Regions from separate parts of the Arthrobacter sp. NPDC056886 genome, predicted to be linked through region 1. Evidence: riboswitches for the same ligand, from Rfam matches in the RefSeq annotation. Region 1 holds a riboswitch; the other holds the start of a gene.
What was found. Region 1 has a riboswitch for S-adenosylmethionine ahead of ACFRJ8_RS09545 (DUF1737 domain-containing protein). Riboswitches for the same ligand answer to the same signal wherever they lie in the genome.

Region 1 (7,645 bases):
TGGCTGATCTCCAGCATCCGCCTCCTGGCCCCGGTGAACCACATCGACGGACAGGAAATCGGTACCCCGGAACTGCGACGCCAGCTCACGGCCGAACTCAACGCCTTGTTCTCCACGATCGAATAGTTCGCCACGATCGAGTAGGTCGCCCTGCCCAATAGTTCGACCCCGCCTAGTAGCAACCGTGGCTTGCAGGAAGGCCTGAAGACCCTGTCCGCCGCAGTGGCCAAGTGGGACGATCCATCCATGAGCGTGAGCCAGGAACCGTCCGCGCGGAACAGTGCGCGCGGCGCGGCAGCCAAGAATTTTCCGGAGGCGGCACCGACCACCCGGCAGTTGAGGACCTTTGATCAGCGGCGCCGGGAAGCTGAATTGAAAACCGAGCAAGTCCTGCAGGGGCCCCGGCATAGACGCGAACCGCACAGCGGGGCGCGCGGGCCCTCGCCGTTCTGTCTTTAGGGCACGTGGTTGACGGGCCGGCTCCGGGAGGAGCTGACCCCGTAACAGCCGACGGCGCGGGATCTTGCTTGGCCCAAAGCTGTCCGGAACCGCGGAAGTGGCCCGGGGCCACATGCCGCACAGCTGCCGCAGGTATCGGCAGAATTCAGGGAATCGGCCCTATCGCTACGAACGGCAGTCCAATGGATCAGGCAACCCTTGTTGGCTACGCATTCGGCTATGTTGTTACCCTCGTCGCCGTTTTCATGTTGTGTTTGCCCCTCATTTTCGGATTAGTGCTGCTCATGCTCCTGGCAGGTGCCGTGCGGCTGATCCTCCTCCTGGCGACTGCCCTGACCGTTGGGCTGATCCGCTTGCTAAGGAGCCCCGCTGGCAGCCCACCCAGGCCCCGACATGGATCCCATCTCATCACGCACTGACCGGACCGTGGCGGACATTTTCATCTACGCTGGCGCCTCACCCCAGGGCGTCCGCGGGAATTGCCGGGCACCGCCGGAACGAGGCGGGGTTGAACGCCGGGAGCATGAACGTTGCCAGCACGGCGTCGAGCATTTCCGGGGCCCACGTGCTGTTCTCCCCGAGGGTCGCGCAGACGCCCAGCACCACGGGGGTTCCGTCCGCGCGGCGGCGGATCTGGACCTGGACTGGCCCGGTCAGCCCGAGCGTGCGGACGGCGGCCAGGCCCAGCTTGCGCACGTCCCCGGCCTCGCTGGCCGGCACCCTGCGGCTTACCTCGTCGCTGCCGGCGCGTCCATACGGAGTCCTGGTCTTCTCCAGGACCACCGCTACTGGCGCCATCGCGTTGCGTGCCGGGGTGCCGAACACCAGGCAGACGTAGTCGGCGCCCGGGATAAACTCCTGGACAAGCTGCCCTGTGGGCATGTTCTTCCAGGTGACGGAGGCGGTTCCGGCCAGCACGTGGACCCCACGGGAGCCTTCGAAGACCCGCGGCTTGACCACCACGGGGCCGCTGAGGCCGGCGAGGGATGCCGGCGCGGCGGCGAGGTCGCCCGGAACGCCGAACCGCGGCACTGGAATGCCGGCTGCCTGCAACGCCCAGGTGGTAAACAGGTGGTCGTTGGCGAGCGCCACCGCAGCAGGGTCGCCCACGATAATTCGCACGTCCTGGGCGAATCCGGCACGGGCCGCGGCCAGGGCCGGAAGTTCCACGGTGAGGGTCGGAATGATGACGTTGATGGCTTCGCGATCCACCACCCGGCGCAGGTCCAGGATCATGTCCGGGTCCGTCGCGGGCAAGAGCCTGACCGCGGCTGCGGAGGGAGCAGGCTCCGCGTGGCGTGTGTCGGCGCGGGCGTCGGAGCCGAGATACGGAAGGCCGCGGGCTTCGAGTTGCGCCGCGACCGTCCGGCCGGCGGCGCTTGCTATCCCGGTAACCAGTATGCGCGGGCCCACAGTTGCTCCATTCCGCCGTCACCGGCCGGGCCGCGGCTGCGGCTCCGACGGTTCCGGCCACCGATTCACGGACTTGGTGACGGACAGACGACTCGTTTTACGGACTGCTTGATTGACGGACTGCTTGATTGACGGACTGCTCGAGTCAGCCGCGACTCCGGCCGACACGCACGACCATTCCCCTAGTAGACGGCGAAACGTCGGCGCACACACGAGTGGGCAATACCCGAAGTTGGAGCCCGCTACTACTTGCTTGAGGTGCACGCATACGATCCGCCAGCCCGTTGGGCGTGACCCGGTTACGGAACATGACGACGGCGGCCGTGCGGGCCGGCGTCGTTGGTGTTACGTTTTTGGGGAGTAATGAGAACCGGTGCCAAGCCCTGACTGGCCGGTCGGCAACCCTCCCTTTTCGCGGCGGGGTGCCTCAGGTGAATACTCGGCATATCGACCATTCGAGCTGCAAGCGTGAAAGAGGAGATCCGTCGTGCCCGACACGTCAACACCCGCTGTACCCGAAATACTCAGTACCTCAGCCGCCCCCGCTGCAGCCCCCAGTGCGGCGACCGGCGGCGAGGAAAGACTGGCTTACCGCCTGTTCACCGGCGCAGATGACCGCGCCTTTTGTGAGCGCGTGTCGGCCGCCTTGGCCGAGGGCTATGTCCTGCATGGAAGCCCCGCCGCCAGCTTCAACGGCAGCACCGTGATCGTGGCGCAGGCGCTGGTCCTGCCGGCTGCCATTGCGAGCGCGGACGCCGCCGTGGCCAATGCGGTTGATGAGCTCGACGCCGACGAGTTTGACGCTGTTGGGGCATTCGAGGGCCACGCATGAGCTACGCAGGAGACCTCAGCCCCGCTGAGGCGTGGACCAAGCTTGAGGCTGGAGCCATTCTGGTGGATGTCCGGACCGAGGGCGAATGGGCCCATATCGGCATCCCGGACACGAAAGCGACGGAAAACGATCCGCTCTTCATCCAGTGGACCCTCGCCGGCGGCGCGCCGAATCCGCACTTCGTGGAACAGCTAAAGCGGCAGGCACCGGAGGACACCGCCGTCGAGCTGGTGTTCCTTTGCCGCTCCGGTGCCCGCTCGATCGCCGCCGCGACGGCCGCGACAGCCGCCGGCTACACCTCGTACAACGTTCTTGAGGGCTTCGAAGGCGAGACCGACCGCTTTGGCGAACGCACTGTCAACGGCTGGAAGAACCGCGGCCTGCCCACCAACCTCGGAAAGATCTAAGTGACTTTCAATCCCGACGCCGCCGGCTGGGCCGCCGACACCCAGGCCGTCCGCGGCGGCCTGGACCGCACCGGCTTCCAGGAAACCACCGAGCCAATCTTCCTCAACTCGGGATTCGTCTACGAGTCCGCGGCCGCCGCCGAGCGCGCCTTCACCGGGGAGGACGAGCGCTTCGTCTACTCCCGCTACGGCAACCCGTCCGTCGCGACGTTCCAGGAGCGGCTCCGGCTGCTCGAGGGAACCGAGGCGTGTTTTGCGACCGCGTCCGGCATGTCCGCCGTCTTCACCGCCCTGGGCGCGCTGTTGGCTGCCGGCGACCGCGTGGTTGCAGCCCGCTCGCTGTTCGGCTCGTGCTTTGTGATCCTCAACGAAATCCTGCCGCGCTGGGGTGTCGAGACGGTCTTCGTGGACGGACCGGACCTGGAGCAGTGGCAGGCCGCGCTGTCCGAGCCGACCACGGCGGTGTTCTTCGAGTCGCCGTCGAACCCCATGCAGGAAATCGTGGACATCGCCGCCGTGAGCAAACTGGCGCATGCGGCCGGCGCCACCGTGGTGGTCGACAACGTCTTCGCTACCCCGCTGCTGCAGCGCTGCGGAGACCTCGGCGCGGACGTGGTGGTCTACTCCGGCACGAAGCACATCGACGGCCAGGGCAGGGTCCTGGGCGGGGCCATCCTGGGCACCAAGGAATTCATTGACGGGCCCGTCAAGCAGCTCATGCGGCACACCGGTCCCGCGCTGTCGGCCTTCAATGCCTGGGTGCTCACCAAGGGCCTGGAGACCATGGCCCTGCGCGTCAACCATTCCTCGGCCTCGGCCCTGCGGCTGGCTGAATGGCTCGAGGGACAGCCTGCGGTCGGCTCGGTGTTGTACCCGCTGCTGCCCTCCCACCCGCAGTACCCGCTCGCGGTGAAGCAGATGAAGGCCGGCGGGACCGTGCTCACGCTGGAGCTTTCGCCTTCGCCGGGACGCACTGCGAAGCAGGCCGCCTTCGCGCTGCTGGACGCGCTGCGGATCATCGACATCTCCAACAATCTTGGCGACGCCAAGACGCTCATCACGCACCCGGCCACCACCACGCACCGCGCGATGGGCCCGGAAGGCCGTGCGGCGATCGGGCTCAGCGACGGCGTGGTCCGGCTTTCGGTGGGCCTGGAGGACGTCGAGGACTTGATCCGCGACCTCGGCCAGGCGCTCAAGCAGGTCTAGCGGGCAGGTCTGGCGCTCAGGTCTACCCCCCGAGCGGAACTGACGCTGCCGGCTCCCGTCAGCCCCTGCGCACCGGGCCCAGGGGCGAGCCCTCGTCGGCTCGCCCCTTGGGGGCGGTACCCCGCGCGGGCCCCTGAGCCGTCAGTTCGATGGCCCGTTCGACGACGGCGGGCAGTCCGCCCGCCCGGAACGGCCCGCGCTGCAGCTGCGAACCGGTGCCCTCCGCCAGGATCCGTTCGACGCCCGCGCGCACCAGCTCCAGCTCGCCCTGCTCCTCAAGCACCGGGGCCACGAAATCCACCAGCGCCCTGGCCACGTCGGCGGCCGGGGCAGGGGTGAAGGTTCCAAAGTCCAGGAGCTCCCCGCGCAGTCCGCAGTTGCTGGCCTGCCAGGCGGCCATCCGCAGCAGCAGCGTGGGCACCGGGGCCGGGTCGACGCCTTCGTCCCACTCCCGCGCCGCCGACTCCACGAGGGCGCGCACCAGGACGGCAATCAGGGCAGCGTCCTCGGCCCGCAGGCACACATCGGCGACCCGGATCTCCACGGTGGGATGCTGCCGGCACAGCCGCGCGTCAAAATAGACCATGCCCTCATCCATCAGGACCCCGCTTTGCACCAGCCGGGTCACCACCCGGCGGTAGACGGGCAGGCTGCCGAAGATCATCGTGGGACCGGACCCCGGCCAGCGGTTCCACGCCTGGGTGCGGTAGCTCTCGAATCCGGTCTCGGCCCCGTTCCAGAACGGGGAATTCGCGCTGAGTGCTATCAGCACGGCAAGCTTGTCGCGGATCCGGTCCATCACGGCCACGCCCTCCTCCGGGGACTGCACAAAGGTGTGCACGTGGAGGCCGCAGGTCAGTTGGTTCCGGACGGTGAGCCCGAAGCGTTGCTGCATGGTCATATAGCGCGGATTCGGCGTCAGGTGCGTGGCGGAGCCTTGGGGCGACGTGGCCAGGGCTGCGACGCGGCCGCCGTGCGCCCGCGCCGCCTGGTCCGCCAGGTCCCGGCCCCGCCTGAGCTGCCGGAGCAGCTCGGTGTAGTCAAGGCACGGATGCGTCTGGGTCTCGATCTGCTCGAGCTTGAGCTCATAGCTGAAGTCTGCGCCCTCGTGGACCGGTTTCTCCGTCGCGTGAATCCTGGCGGCGTCCGGCTCCTTCGGCGGCACCAGGCTGGGCAGCATCAGGTCGGCGAGGGCAAGCAGCATCCCCGATTCGGGGTCAACTATCAGCAGTTCTTCCTCCACGCCGAACGTGCGCATGAATCTATTGTGCGTCAGGATCGGCAGAAACGCCCCTCGCCCAACGGGCTCACTCCGCACCCAGCTCACCCTTTTGGATGGGCGCGGAGTGACCCCGCATTACTTGGGCTCAGTGGAATTAGTCTTGGAAATACTCGATCTTCGCGCCGATGGTGTTGAGCCGTTCGGCCAGGTCCTCATAGCCGCGCTCAATGACATAAATGTTGCGCAGCTCCGAGACGCCACGGGCCGCCAGCATGGCCAGCAGGAGGCAGGCGGCGGGGCGGAGTGCCGGCGGGCAGCCCACCTCGGCGGCACGCCACTTGGTGGGCCCGTTGACGTAAATCCGGTGGGGATCGAGCAGCTGGACCTGGGCGCCCAGTTTGTTCAGTTCCGTCAGGTAGATGGCCCGGTTCTCGTAGACCCAGTCATGGATCATGGTCTGGCCGTGGGCGTTGGCGGCGATCACCGCGAAGAAGGGCAGGTTGTCGATGTTCAGGCCGGGGAAAGGCATCGGGTGGATTTTGTCCTCCGGCGCCCGCAGCTCCGAAGGCTTGGTGGTAACGTCCACCAGGCGGGTGCGGCCGTTGCGGGCAAAGTATTCCCCGGAGACCTCGAGCCGCTGGCCCATCTGCTCGAGCGTGGCGAGTTCGATTTCCATGAACTCGATCGGGACCCGGCGGATGGTGACTTCCGAGTTCGTCACGATGCCGGCGGTGATGAGGCTCATCGCCTCGATCGGGTCCTCGGACGGGAAGTATTCGACGTCGGCGTCGATCGACGGGCGGCCGGTGATCTCCAGCGTGGTGGTGCCCACCCCAGCGATCTCCACCCCGAGCATCTGCAGGTAGAAGCAGAGATCCTGCACCATGTAGTTGGGACTGGCGTTGCGGATGATGGTGGTGCCGCGGCGGTGGGCTGCGGCCATGATGGCGTTCTCGGTGACGGTGTCGCCGCGTTCGCTCAGCACGAAGGAGCGGTCATGGGCGTCCGACGGCGGCGCCTGTACCGCGTAGAATCCGGACTTCGCCTCCACGCTCAGGCCGAACTGGCGCAGTGCCTGCATGTGCGGCTGCACTGTGCGGGTGCCGAGGTCGCAGCCGCCGGCGTATGGCAGCCGGTAGATGTCGGTCTCGTCCAGCAGCGGGCCTAGGAGCATGATGACGCTGCGGGTCCGGCGGGCCGCCTCCACATCCATAGATGCCAGGTCCAGGACCGCGGGGCGGCGGATCTGGAGGTCGTTCGCGTTGAGCCAGGTGCATTCGACGCCGATGCTGGTCAGCACCTCCACGATCCGGTTGACTTCCTCGATCCGGGCCAGCCGGCGCAGGGTGGTGGTGCCGCGGTTGATGAGGCTGGCGCACAACAGCGCGACGCCGGCATTCTTGCTGCTGTTGACCTCCACCGCACCGGCGAGCGTGCGGCCGCCCTCTACCCGGAGGTGGGTCATCTGGGGCCGGCCCACCTTGACGATGCTGTGCCCGACGATCGCCTCCAGTCGCTGGATCATTTTCAGGCTCAGGTTCTGCTTGCCCTGTTCCATCCGGGCTATGGCGCTCTGGCTGGTGCCCAGCTCGGCGGCGAGTTGTCCCTGGGTCCAGCCCTTCGCCCCGCGGGCTTCGCGGAGCAGGAGGCCTACATGTTCAGCAGTCGGTTGAGTCATGTCCCGAAAATATCACGGATGATCTATTGGCGCCCGGCTTTCCGGCCGGAATGCCGTTAATCTCACAGGGATACCCGCATCATGCGATAACCCGCGGACTGCGGTGCGCAATGGCGCGTTGACTCGGTGGCGTCGGTAGTTGCGCCGACAGTGGCGGCGCCGGCTACTGGCGCGTGAGGAAGACGAGGTTCCAGGTGCCCGCACCGATGGCGGCGGCGGCGGCGACGGCCGCGATGCCGAGCCCGCCCAGCAGCACCCAGGCGTCGAGTCCGCTGAAAGTAGACGGCCTGGCCCAGGTTCGCGCGGCGCCGCCGAAGCCGCGGGCCTCCATGGTCACCGCGAGCCGTGAGGCGCTCCGGATCGCCTGCACCAGCAGGCCGAAACTCTGGCCCAGGGTGGCACGGAACCGCTGATAGGGGTTGCCG
Region 2 (7,645 bases), on a different contig from region 1:
TGGTCCACAGCTCAAGTTCGTTGAAGCGGTGCTGCTGCGCCGCCGGATGTCGCCATTGGCCGCCCATGATGTGGCTGGTGGTGTTCATGACGAAGGCGCTCAGCAGCAGCCTGGGCCGTCCGTCCGGGTGTGCAGTGTCAGCGGTGGCCATGGGGCCCCTTTCCTTGCAATGTAAAAATCATGGCAATGCGAAATTCATGAAAAAGGTGTGGTCAGCGCACGACGGCGGGTTCCCGGCTTTCAGCGGCCGCTTCGGCACGTGCCTCACCCGGAAGTTCGGTTTCGCCAAGGGCGCGGTCCTTCGTCTCCGGTGCCTTGAGGGTGGCCACGATAGTGATGGCGGAGACGGCGAGGAAGTAGACGACCACCCAGACCGGATTTCCGCCGCCGGCGGCCAACAGGGCCGTGGCGACCAGCGGTGCCAGCCCGCCGCCGAGCACCGAACCGATCTGGTAGCCGATGGACACACCGCTGAAGCGGACGCGTGTGCTGAAAAGTTCCGAGAAGAACGCCGCCTGGGGGCCGTACATCGCGTCATGCCCGATGTTGAGGCCGACCACGACGCCGAGGATGATCAGCAGGATGTTGCCCGTGTCCAGCAGCCAGAAGAACGGAATGATGGCTGCAGCGCTGGCCACGGCGCCGAAGAGATAGACGGAACGGCGGCCGAACCGGTCAGACAACGCGCCCCAGAGCGGCACGGTGACAAGGCCCAGCGCCGACGCGATCAGGACTGCCGTTAGGCCGGTATTGCGGTCGGTGCCGGACACCTGGGTCAGGTACGTCAGGATGAACACGGTATAGACGTAGTAGAAGGCGTTCTGGGCGATGCGGAGGCCCGTGGTCAGCAGGATCTGACGTGGGTGGGTCTTCAAACTCTCCAGCACCGGACGGGCCGCAACGCTCTGGACGGACTGGACGTGCTTGAACTCCGGGCTGTCCTCGACGGAAAGGCGGATGACCAGGCCCACGGCCACCAGGACCAGGCTCGCAACGAAGGGCACGCGCCAGCCCCATGCCAGGAACTGCTCATCGCTCAGCGAGTTCTCCAGCACCAGCAGGACGCCAGTGGCCAGGAGCATGCCGGAGGTTGGGCCGAGCTGCGTGGCGCTGGAAGTCAGCCCGCGCTTTTTGGGGGCCGCGTGTTCCACGGTCATGAGGGCGGCACCGGCCCACTCGGCCCCGTAGCCGATGCCCTGGATCACGCGCAGGAGGAGGAGCAGGGCCGGCGCCACCCAGCTGATCTGGGCGTAGGTGGGCAGGAGCCCGATTGCGGTGGTGGCCAGCCCGGTCAAGAGCAGCGAGGCCACGAGGACAGATTTCCGGCCGATCCTGTCGCCGTAGTGGCCGCCCAGCACGCCGCCGATGGGCCGGGCAACGAACCCGACGGCGTAGGTGGCGAACGCGGCAATCGTGCCCACCAGGGGGTCGGCCGGGGCGAAGAACAGGGGGCCGAAGACGGTCGCCGCGGCGAGGCCGTACAGGACGAAGTCGTAGCCCTCAATGGTGGTGCCGATGAAGCTGGCGACGGCCACCTTCCCGGTCATTTTCTGCGGGCGTGTTTCAGTACTCATATGCGGTCTCCTGGCGTATGCCGGGAAAGCGCTGCCTCCGCGATTCAGGCTGACAGGGCCGGAAATCCGAGCGGAAGACGGCGCCTTCTCCATCGGTCCTGGCGGTAGCACCGTCCTCAACGAGGGGGTTGCTGCGGCGTCACGGAGCCAGATCTCTCAGCCGCTCGGGATGGTTACGAGTCCATCTCACACGGCCAGGCGGGGATACGGAAAAAGCCGGTCACATTTTGTAACCGACTCTTCGCTATCTGTTGATCGTGTTTCCCTGGGCCGCTAGAGGCCCACGCGCCATCCTTCGCGGGCGGGGCACTCGTTGACGACGACGTCCAACCCGGCGGCCTTGGCGCGTTCCACCGCGGCGTCGTCGAAGACGCCCAGCTGCAGCCAGACGGCCTTGGCTCCAATGGCAATGGCCTCGTCGATGACGCCCCCCACCTTCTGGGAGTTGACGAAGCAGTCCACGACGTCGAGGGGGTGTTTCGCCACGGGGATCTCCGCCAGGGAGCGGTACCCCTTCTCGCCGTGAACGTCGTCTCCGGGCAGGTTGACCGGAATGATTTCCATGCCCATCCGGTCCCGGACATACAGGGAGACCTCGTACGCCGAGCGCCACTGGTTGGTGGTCAGGCCGACCACCGCCCACGTGCCTTTGGTTCGCATGAGGCGGTCAATGACTGCCGGATCGTTAACGTGGGCCATGCATCAACCTTACTCCTGCAACCTTTCCGGGTAATCATCGAATAAATGACTGATTCCAACGGCCCCGGGCCGCCGTGAACGAATATTACAGCGCGGGAGGCGCGGATTTTGTGGAATGCTGCACTTCAGTTCTAGTAGGTAGTGACCATCCCGAGCGGCCGAGAGACCTGGATCAATGAAGCCGCAGCAACCCCCGGTGACGTGAGACGACCATTCCCACGGAGCTGTTCCTCTCTCTTTCGATGAAATTCGAGGGAACTGGAGGAACCAAGGGTGCTACTGCCAGGACCGATGGAGTGCTGCAATGACCCCAGAGAATTCTTCCGCCCTGCCCACCTTTGCCCGGACTGCGTCCGAGGCATCCCCACAAACCACTTCGGACGCGACGGCGATCGAAGCAGGGCTGCGTGACGCGCCCGGCTCCTCTCGCGGCTCTTCGGGATGGTCCCTGACCGAGCCCACGGACGGCGCAGTGCACGGCGCCCCCACCGACGGACCGGCGCGTCACCGCAGCACCACCCCCCGCCACAGCGGCACACCCACTGCAGGAACAGTCCAGGCGGAGTCGGTTGCGTTCTGGGAAACCCAGGCCCTCCGCCTCGACTGGGCCGACCTGCCGGCCGGTTCCTCCAACGACGGCGGCAAGCCCTGGCACACCGCGCACCGCCGCGTCCCGGCCGACGTCGAGGCCGGCACCGGCCCGCAGATCACCTGGTTCGAAGGCGGCAAGCTCAATGTCGCCTACAACTGCGTCGACCGCCATGTAGCGGCGGGGCGCGGGGACAAGGTGGCCCTGCACTTCGAGGGCGAGCCCGGTGACCGCCGTGCCGTGACCTACGCCGAACTCCAGCGCGAGGTGTCCAGGGCCGCCAATGCGCTCCTGGACCTGGGCATCACCCAGGGCGACCGTGTGGTCATCTACCTCCCGGTCATCCCCGAAACCGTGATCATCACCCTCGCCGTGGCCCGCATCGGCGCCATCCATTCCTTGGTCTTCGGCGGCTTCTCCGCCGAGGCTTTGAGGTTCCGGGTGGAGGACACCGGCGCCAAACTCTTGGTCACCACCGACGGCCAGTTCCGCCGCGGCACCGCCGTGCCGGTCAAGGACAACGCGGATGCCGCCGTCTCCGGCGATAACGCGATCGAGCACGTCCTGGTGGTCAACCGGACCACTCCGGTGGATGAGCTCGGGACCGTCCCGATGACCGCGGGCCGCGACGTATGGTGGCACGACGCCGTCGGGACCGCCTCCGACGTCCATGAAGCGGAGGCGTTCGACGCCGAGACGCCGCTGTTCATCATGTACACCTCCGGCACCACGGGCAAGCCCAAGGGCCTGGTCCACACCTCCGGGGGCTACCTCACGCAGGCGTCCTGGAGCTTCGAGCACCTGTTCAGCAACCCCGACCCCGCGCTCCGGGACCAGGACGTGCACTGGTGCACGGCCGACCTCGCCTGGGTCACCGCGCACACCTACGAGCTCTACGGCCCGCTCTCCAACGGCGCCACGCAGGTTATCTTCGAGGGCACCCCCAACACCCCGCATCCGGGCCGGCACTTTGAGATCATCGAACGCTACGGGGTCACGCAGTACTACACCGCGCCCACCCTGGTCCGCTCCCTCATGGGCTGGTTCCCGGACGGCGTCCCGGACACGTACAACCTCTCCTCCATCCGCCTGCTCGGCACGGTGGGCGAGGCCATCAACCCCGAGGCCTGGCGCTGGTTCCGGACCAACATCGGCGCCGGCACCGCCCCGGTGGTGGACACCTGGTGGCAGTCCGAAACCGGCGCCACCATACTCTCCCCCGCCCCGACGGACGCCGCGTTCAAGCCCGGCTGCGCGGCCCGCCCGCTGCCCGGCGTCAGCACGCGCATCGTGGACGATGCCGGCAATACGGTTCCGCCGGGCGTCCAGGGTTTCATCGTGGTGGACTCCCCCGGCCCGGCGATCGCCCGGACGGTCTGGGGAAACCCTCGCCGCTACTTCGATTCGTACTGGCGCCAATACGCCGAACAGGGCTGGTTCCTCGCCGGTGACGGCGCCAAGTACGACCACGACGGCGACATCTGGATCCTCGGGCGGGTGGATGACACCCTCAATGTCTCGGGACACCTGCTCTCCACCATCGAGATCGAGTCGGCGCTCGTGTCCCACCCGGACGTGGTGGAGGCCGGCGTCTGCCCGGTCGCGGACCCCAAGACCGGCCACGCGATCGTCGCGTTCGTGGTGTTGAAGGATTCGACAGCCACCGAGGACATCGCGTCCGCACTGAAGGTGCACGTCGCGAAGGCCATCGGTCCGATCGCAAAGCCGCGCGACGTCGTCGTCGTTCCCGACGTGCCCAAGACCCGCAGCGGCAAGATCATGCGCCGGCTGCTGACCCAGCTGTTCGAAGGAACCACGCTCGGGGACACCACCTCGCTCCAGAACGAACCATCCATCGCGGACATCCAGGATGTGCTGCGCACCCGAAATACCCCGGCAGTAAAGGACCACTCATGAGTGAAATCAGCAACGTCGCCCGACTTTCCGAACCGCTCAAGTTCGCCTACTGGGTTCCCAACGTCTCCGGCGGCCTGGTGGTCTCCACCATCGAACAGCGCACCGGCTGGGACTTCGACTACAACAAGAAGCTGGCCCGGATCGCGGAAAACTCCGGCTTCGAATACGCCCTGACGCAAACCCGGTACGCCGCCTCCTACGGCGCGGACAAGCAGCACGAGGCCACCTCGTTCAGCCTGGCCTTGCTGGCCGCCACCGAGCGCCTCAAGGTGATCTCCGCCGTCCACCCCGGCATGTGGCACCCCGGCGTGCTGGCGAAGTTCATCATCACCGCGGACCACATCTCCAACGGCCGTGCCGCCGTGAACATCGTCTCGGGATGGCTCAAGGCGGAATTCGAAAACTTCGGCCTCGAATGGCTCGAGCACGACGAGCGCTACGTCCGCACCGAGGAATTCATCAAGGTCCTCCGCGGGCTCTGGACCGAGCAGGAGTACAGCCAGTCCGGCAAGTACTACAACATCACCGACTTCACCCTGAACCCGGCCCCGGTGGACGTGCCGGGCCGGGCGCACCCGGAAATCTTCTTCGGCGGCAACTCCACGGCCGCGCAGGCCACCGCCGGCCGGGTGGCCGACTGGTACTTCTCCAACGGCAAGGACCTCGAGGGGTTCAAGGACAACATCGCCGGCGTGGTCGCGGCGTCCGGAGCTGCCGGACGCGGGAGCGGAAGTTCGCTACCCGCCCCCAAGTTCGGTCTCAACGGCTTCGTGATCGCCCGCGACTCCGAGAAGGAAGCCCGCGACACCCTCCGCGAGATCGTCGAGAAGGCGCACAAGCCCGCCGTCGAGGGGTTCCGCGCTGCCGTCCAGGAAGCCGGAGCGTCCACCAAGGACGGCAAGGGCATGTGGGCCGACTCGAGCTTCGAGGACCTGGTCCAGTACAACGACGGCTTCAAGACCCAGCTGATCGGCACCCCGGAGCAGATCGCCGAAAGGCTCGTGGCGTACAAGAAGATCGGCGTGAACCTGTTCCTGACCGGCTACCTGCACTTCCAGGAGGAGGTCGCGGCGTTCGGCCAGGACGTCCTGCCGATCGTCCGCGAACTTGAGGCGGACCTGGCACGCAAGAACGGCGTCGAGCTGGACCTGTCCCAGACCCCGGTGGCAAACGTTGAGGTGGCTGCGTAATGGCTGACCGCAAGTTCGGTTTCCGCACCCGCGCGCTGCACGCCGGCGGCACCCCCGACGCCGAACACGGCGCCCGCGCCGTGCCGATCTACCAGACCACCTCCTTCGTGTTCAAGGACACGCAGGACGCCGCGAACCTCTTCGCGCTGCAGAAGTACGGCAACATCTACTCCCGGATCGGCAACCCCACCGTGGCCGCGTTCGAGGAGCGCATCGCCTCCCTGGAGGGCGGCATCGGGGCCGTGGCGACGTCCTCGGGCATGGCGGCGGAGTTCATCACCTTCGCCGCGCTGACCCAGGCCGGGGACCACATCGTCGCCGCCTCCCAGCTCTACGGCGGCACGGTGACCCAGCTGGACGTCACGCTGCGCCGCTTCGGCGTGGACACCACGTTCGTCCCAGGCACCGACCCTGCGGACTACGCCGCAGCAGTCCGGGAAAACACCAAAGCCATCTTCGTCGAGGTGGTGGCCAACCCGTCCTCGGAGGTCCAGGACCTTGCGGCCCTCGCGCAGGTGGCGCACGACGCCGGCGTCCCGCTGGTCGTCGACGCCACCTTGAGCACGCCATACCTCGTGCGGCCGATCGAGCACGGGGCGGACATCGTGATCCACTCCGCCACCAAGTTCCTCGGCGGCCACGGCACCACCCTGGGCGGCGTGATTGTGGAAAGCGGCCGCTTCGACTGGGGCAACGGCAACTTCCCCACGATGACCGAGCCCGTGGCCTCCTACGGGAATGTGTCCTGGTGGGGCAACTTCGGCGAGTACGGGTTCCTGACCAAGCTGCGCTGCGAACAGTTGCGCGACATCGGCCCGGCGCTGTCCCCGCAGTCGGCCTTCCAGCTGCTGCAGGGCGTGGAAACGCTCCCCCAGCGCCTCGACGAGCACCTGAAGAACGCGCAGGCCGTGGCCGAATGGCTCGAGGCGGACGAGCGCGTGGCCTACGTGAATTTCTCCGGCCTGCCCTCACACCCGCACTTCGAGCGGGCCAAGAAGTACCTGCCGCTGGGCCCCGGCTCGGTCTTCTCCTTCGGCGTCAAGGGCGGCCGCGCCGCGGGCCAGAAGTTCATCGAGTCCCTGCAGCTGGCCTCGCACCTGGCCAATGTGGGCGACTCCCGGACCCTGGTCATCCACCCCGGGTCCACCACCCACCAGCAGCTCAGCCCCGAACAGCTCGAGTCCGCCGGTGTCCCCGAGGACCTCGTCCGGATCTCGATCGGGCTCGAAGACATCGACGACATCCTCTGGGACCTGGACCAGGCGCTCGACGCCGCGTCCCAGCGGGCCGTAGAGCCGCACGCGGAGGCACTGCCTGCCGGACCGGATGAAGCAGCAGCCTGCACGATCGGAGCGAACGCATGAGCGCAGAAGTTGCTAGGACCTGGACCGGGCCGTCGGCACCGGAGCGGCTGAACCTGCTGCGGCAGGCGAAGTCGATCGCGATTGTGGGCGCCTCGGACAAGCCGTCGCGCGCGAGCTATTTCGTGGCCACCTACCTGCAGTCCTCCACCCGGTACAAGGTCTACTTCGTGAACCCCGTGGTGAAGGAAATCCTTGGGCAGCCGACGTACGCGTCGCTGGCGGACCTGCCGGAGAGCCCGGACATTGTGGACGTGTTCCGCAAGCACGGTGACCTGCCTGGCGTCCTGGACGAGGCCATCGCCGCCGGCGCCA

Region 2: linked by a shared signal. The riboswitch ahead of ACFRJ8_RS17040 (MFS transporter) and the one ahead of ACFRJ8_RS09545 (DUF1737 domain-containing protein) in region 1 are both predicted to bind S-adenosylmethionine.

Annotation. Positions count from the first base shown of each region.
Region 1 is NZ_JBHUBT010000004.1:302,342-309,986, forward strand. Features, by position in the region: gene ACFRJ8_RS09535 (aminodeoxychorismate lyase) at 1-126, shown strand, start outside; gene ACFRJ8_RS09540 (hypothetical protein) at 916-1,872, opposite strand; SAM riboswitch class IV at 2,232-2,347, shown strand; gene ACFRJ8_RS09545 (DUF1737 domain-containing protein) at 2,393-2,704, shown strand; gene ACFRJ8_RS09550 (rhodanese-like domain-containing protein) at 2,701-3,111, shown strand; gene ACFRJ8_RS09555 (O-succinylhomoserine sulfhydrylase) at 3,112-4,320, shown strand; gene ACFRJ8_RS09560 (glutamate--cysteine ligase) at 4,379-5,578, opposite strand; gene ACFRJ8_RS09565 (UDP-N-acetylglucosamine 1-carboxyvinyltransferase) at 5,697-7,220, opposite strand; gene ACFRJ8_RS09570 (energy-coupling factor transporter transmembrane component T family protein) at 7,384-7,645, opposite strand, start outside.
Region 2 is NZ_JBHUBT010000009.1:264,750-272,394, forward strand. Features, by position in the region: gene ACFRJ8_RS17035 (NtaA/DmoA family FMN-dependent monooxygenase) at 1-151, opposite strand, end outside; gene ACFRJ8_RS17040 (MFS transporter) at 213-1,574, opposite strand; SAM riboswitch class I at 1,661-1,750, opposite strand; gene ACFRJ8_RS17045 (CoA-binding protein) at 1,848-2,273, opposite strand; gene acs (acetate--CoA ligase) at 2,578-4,779, shown strand; gene sfnG (dimethylsulfone monooxygenase SfnG) at 4,776-5,969, shown strand; gene ACFRJ8_RS17060 (O-acetylhomoserine aminocarboxypropyltransferase/cysteine synthase family protein) at 5,969-7,333, shown strand; gene ACFRJ8_RS17065 (CoA-binding protein) at 7,330-7,645, shown strand, end outside.